Regions from separate parts of the Eubacterium ventriosum genome, predicted to be linked through region 2. Evidence: predicted binding sites of a transcription regulator. Region 2 holds the regulator's gene; the other holds the start of a gene.
The links. The regulator NrdR, encoded in region 2, represses ribonucleotide reductase genes. The targets are predictions, from matches to a motif close to CACNANATNTNGTG.
Positions count from the first base shown of each region.

Region 1: nrdD (anaerobic ribonucleoside-triphosphate reductase) is a predicted target of NrdR. The motif match lies at 881-894, and genes of this name have one in related genera.

Region 1 covers NZ_CP102282.1:2,755,030-2,757,450, reverse strand. The annotation lists gene NQ558_RS12585 (MATE family efflux transporter) at 1-736, shown strand, start outside; gene nrdD (anaerobic ribonucleoside-triphosphate reductase) at 945-2,421, shown strand, end outside.
Region 2 covers NZ_CP102282.1:2,214,241-2,216,661, forward strand. The annotation lists gene NQ558_RS09920 (shikimate dehydrogenase) at 1-121, shown strand, start outside; gene NQ558_RS09925 (YqeG family HAD IIIA-type phosphatase) at 314-820, opposite strand; gene nrdR (transcriptional regulator NrdR) at 837-1,286, opposite strand; gene NQ558_RS09935 (PRC-barrel domain-containing protein) at 1,413-1,673, opposite strand; gene sigG (RNA polymerase sporulation sigma factor SigG) at 1,740-2,421, opposite strand, start outside.

The DNA of each region.
Region 1 (2,421 bases), 540 kb from region 2:
TTACAAAACAGCTAAGATAGAACGTAAGCATTTAATACCTTGCAAAGAATTTGTTTTTAGAACATTACATTTGGGAATGGCGCAGGGACTTAATCAGCTTGCCATGATGATTGTTCAGATTGTAATGAACAAGTCATTAAAGTATTACGGTGGATTGTCAATTTATGGCGCATCAATTCCAATTGCCTGTGCAGGTATTATTATGAAAGTTAACCAGTTATATTTTTCAATATGTATTGGTGTGGCCCAGGGGATACAGCCTATAGCGAGTTTTAACACAGGAGCAGGCAATTATGACCGTGTAAAGAAGACGTACAAGATAGCAGTAACATGCAATACAGTGGTGTCCACTATAGCGTTCCTGATTTTTCAGTTATTTCCAAGACAGATTATCGGAATATTCGGTTCAGGTTCCAATGAATATTTTATGTTTGCGGAAAAATTCTTTAGAATATTCTTATTTATGACATTCTTAAACGGAATACAGCCAATTACATCAACATTCTGTACTGTAATTGGAGAACCTAACAAGGGAACATTTTTGTCACTTACAAGGCAGATTATATTCTTACTTCCGTTGTTAGTAATATTACCTATTATATTTATAAAAATAGGCTTAGAAGGTGTAGAGGGCATAATGTTTTCAGCTCCTATAGCAGATTTCGTGGCAGCAGTTATCTCATTGATTGTGATAAATGGAGTATTTAAAAATTTTGAAAAAAAATCAGGCAGATAATATGTAAACCATTTAATCTGAAAAAGCCTTTATTTATGGGAAAATAAGAAAAATAAAAAAATATTTAATAAAATATTTAATAAAATTTGTTGCAATTGGCACTATACAATTTGGAATATATTGTGCTATAATCCTTTAGGTGGACACAAGATATAGTACATTTAAAAAATAAAGATATATAAAGATAATACATTGTGGGAGAAACAAGATGGAGACGATAACACGTAGAGTAATTAAAAGAAATGGTGAAGAAGTGGTTTTTGATGTGCAAAAGATTCTTAATGCCATCAGAAAGGCTAATAACGAAGTAGAACCGATACATAGACTTAATGAGTACCAGATTGAGGCTGTTGGCAAGATTGTTATGGATCAGATTTGTCAGTCAAACCATGCTACAGCAGTAGAAGATATTCAGGATATGGTAGAACGTGGCATTATGGAGATGCGTGGATATGAAGTTGCGCAGATTTACGTTCGTTACAGATATAAGAGAGATATGGCAAGAAAGGCTAACACAACTGATGATGGAATACTCGCACTTATTGATCAGATTAATGAAGAGGTGAAACAGGAGAACTCAAACAAGAATCCTACGATTAACTCAACTCAGCGTGATTATATGGCGGGTGAGGTTAGCAAGGATTTAACTAGACGTATTTTATTACCTGATGAAATTACGCAGGCACATGAACAGGGGATTATTCATTTCCATGATTCTGACTATTTTGCACAGAAGGAACATAACTGTGACCTTATTAACTTAAAGGATATGTTAGAGAATGGAACATGCATTTCAGAAACAAAGATTGATCCACCTCATAGTTTTTATACAGCTTGTAACGTTACAACTCAGATTGTGGCACAGGTTGCAAGTAACCAGTACGGCGGACAGTCATTTTCATTAGGACATCTTGCACCTTTTGTACAGGTTAGCCGTGACAAGATTACTGAGGAAGTAATGAAGGAACGTGATGAAGTGGGAGTTAACTACTCAGACGAACAGCTTAAGATGATTGTTGAAAGAAGACTTCGTGATGAAATCACAAGAGGTATTCAGACTATTCAGTACCAGCTTATTACATTAATGACATGTAATGGACAGGCACCTTTTGTTACAATGTTTATGTATTTGGATGAAGTTCCTGAAGGACAGACAAGAGATGACCTTGCAGTATTAATTGAAGAAGTTTTAAAACAGAGAATACAGGGTGTAAAAAATGAAAAAGGTGTTTGGATTACACCTGCATTCCCTAAGATTATATATGTACTTGATGAAGATAATGTTACACCTGATTCTAAATATTGGGATTTAACAGTTTTATCAGCTAAATGTACAGCAAAGAGAATGGTTCCTGACTACATTTCAGCTAAGGTTATGCGTGAAATGAAGAACGGATGTGTATATCCATGTATGGGATGTCGTTCATTCTTAACAGTTGAAGACAGCCAGAGAAATCCTGACGGAAGCTACAAGTTCTATGGACGATTTAATCAGGGCGTTGTAACAATCAACTTGGTTGATGTGGCATGTTCTTCTAATGGAGATATGGATCTATTCTGGAAGATATTAGATGAAAGATTAGAGCTTTGTCACAGAGCTTTAAGATGCAGACATGAAAGATTACTTGGAACACCTTCAGATGTTGCCCCTATTCTTTGGCAGAATGGTGCTTTGGCAAGACTTA
Region 2 (2,421 bases):
AAAAGGCTGTTCAGTATTCAACGGATTATATATGTTACTCTACCAAGGTGCAGAAGCATTCTTTCTTTGGACAGGCAAGGAAATGCCTACTGAAGAAATCAAAGCAAAGTACTTTGATTAGTGCAATAAAAACTTACTAAAAGTTTTTCAAAAAAGAACAACCAGCTCAACGAAAACACGCTCCCGCTGCCCTCAGTTCATATTGGTACTAAGAATCTGTGACAGCTACACTGCCCCATCTTCTAAGGGCCTACGGCTTCAGAGTACTTTCTTTAGAGTTGGTTGTTCTTTTTTATATACTATTTCCAAGTTTTTACTGTGTTTTTTGAAGTTTCTTTCGCCATCTCCACAAAACAAATTTTTCCGGGATTCGTTTTAAGACTATCTGTATTTCTTCTTTTTTGTCTATTTTTTTGAGCATTACTGTTTGCACTCCTGCTCTATTAGCTCCCCATATGTCTGTGAAGATTTGATCGCCTAAAAATAGCGTGTTCTTAGGTGTTGTTCCCATAAGTTCCATTGCTTTCCTGTAGTTTTTTGTGCTTGGCTTATGAGCATCAAATATGTATTTTGACTTCACTGCATATGCAAATGGCTCAACTCTTGGCTCTTGATTATTTGATATAAGACATGTATCTATTCCTAATTTATGTATTTTGTCAAACAATGCCACTATTTCTTCCGTGGCAGGTGCTCCGTGAGGAACCAATGTGTTGTCTATGTCTGAGATTATTCCTCTGATTCCCTGTTTGTAATACATTTCAAAATCAATATCATAAACTGAATCCAGATACTCATTTGGGTAAAATCTTTCCAGCATTTTGTCTCCTTAAGTTTTATTTTAGTAATTTTTTCAATTCATCCATAAAGGTATTTACGTCCTTAAATTCCCTATATACAGATGCAAAACGCACATAGGCTACCTGATCAAGCTGTTTTAGTCTCTCCATTACAATCTCGCCAATAACCTGACTTGGAATTTCTTTCTTTTCCATGTTAAAAATAGTATTTTCAACATCTTCCACAGCCTGCACTATCTGGTCATATGATACCGGTCTTTTATGGCATGAGCGAAGTATTCCTGCCTCTATTTTTCCTCTGTCATATGGCTCTCTTATGTTTTCTTTTTTGATTACTATTAAAGGTATTGTTTCTACTTTTTCATATGTTGTAAAACGCTTGTTGCATTTCTCGCACTGACGTCTTCTTCTAATGGCATTGTTCTCTTCCGCCGGTCTTGAGTCTATAACTTTTGTATCATCTGTTCCACAATATGGACACTTCATTTCAATCCTCCGTACTTGTTAGTTCTTATAAGTTTTTACATATTTTCTTTTTAACTATTACATTCTTCTAACTAAAATGTTTTTACTACTAGATTATATGGAACTTTTATCCATAGGTCAAGAAATTTACACTTTTATTTTGTTTCTCACTTCTTTTTCATCAACTTTTACAAGAATTATGTCAGGTCCCACCTGAACAATACATTTAAATGGAATTACATATTCAAAATCACTGCACACAAGACCACACCATTTTCCCGGTCCCGGAACTATTATTGCTTCAATACAGCCTGTACAAATATCAAACTCTATGTCATCTGCACAACCTAATATTTTGCAGTTGCAAGTATTTATAACTTCTTTTTGTTTCAATTCTTCTATACGCATTATGATTGAACAATTTCACCCTTTTCTTTAGTATATACAGATTCTTATAATTGGTTCCTGATTTTATTACTCCATATATTTCTTCATTGCCTTCAGTGCGTTCTTTTCAAGTCTGCTAACCTGTGCCTGGCTTATGCCAATTTCATCTGCTATTTCCATTTGTGTTTTTCCATTAAAGAATCTCATATCTATTATTTTTCGTTCTCTTTCACTTAAACCTTTTAATGCCTCATTTAAAACTATATTCTCTACCCATTTTTCTTCTTTATTCTTTTTGTCACTTATCTGGTCCATTACATATAAGGTATCCCCACCCTGGTCGTATACAGGATCATATAAAGACACCGGGCTTTGGATTGCGTCAAGGGCATACACCACATCTTCAGGTTCCACTCCTATCTCTTTTGCAATTTCTACCACAGTAGGCTCCCTGTGAGTAGTTTTTATTATATTTTCTTTACAATATATTGCTTTGTAGGCAATGTCCTTTATGGAACGACTTACCCTGATTGCTGCATTATCTCTTAAATATCTTTTTAATTCGCCCGAAATCATCGGAACGGCATAAGTAGAAAATTTCACATTTAATGTATCGTCAAAATTGTCTACTGCCTTAATCAAACCTATGCAGCCTATCTGGAACAGGTCATCCACATTCTCATTGCTATTAGAAAATCTTTGCAAAATGCTTAAAACCAGTCTTAAATTTCCTCTTATATATTTTTCTCTCGCAACTTCATTTCCTTTC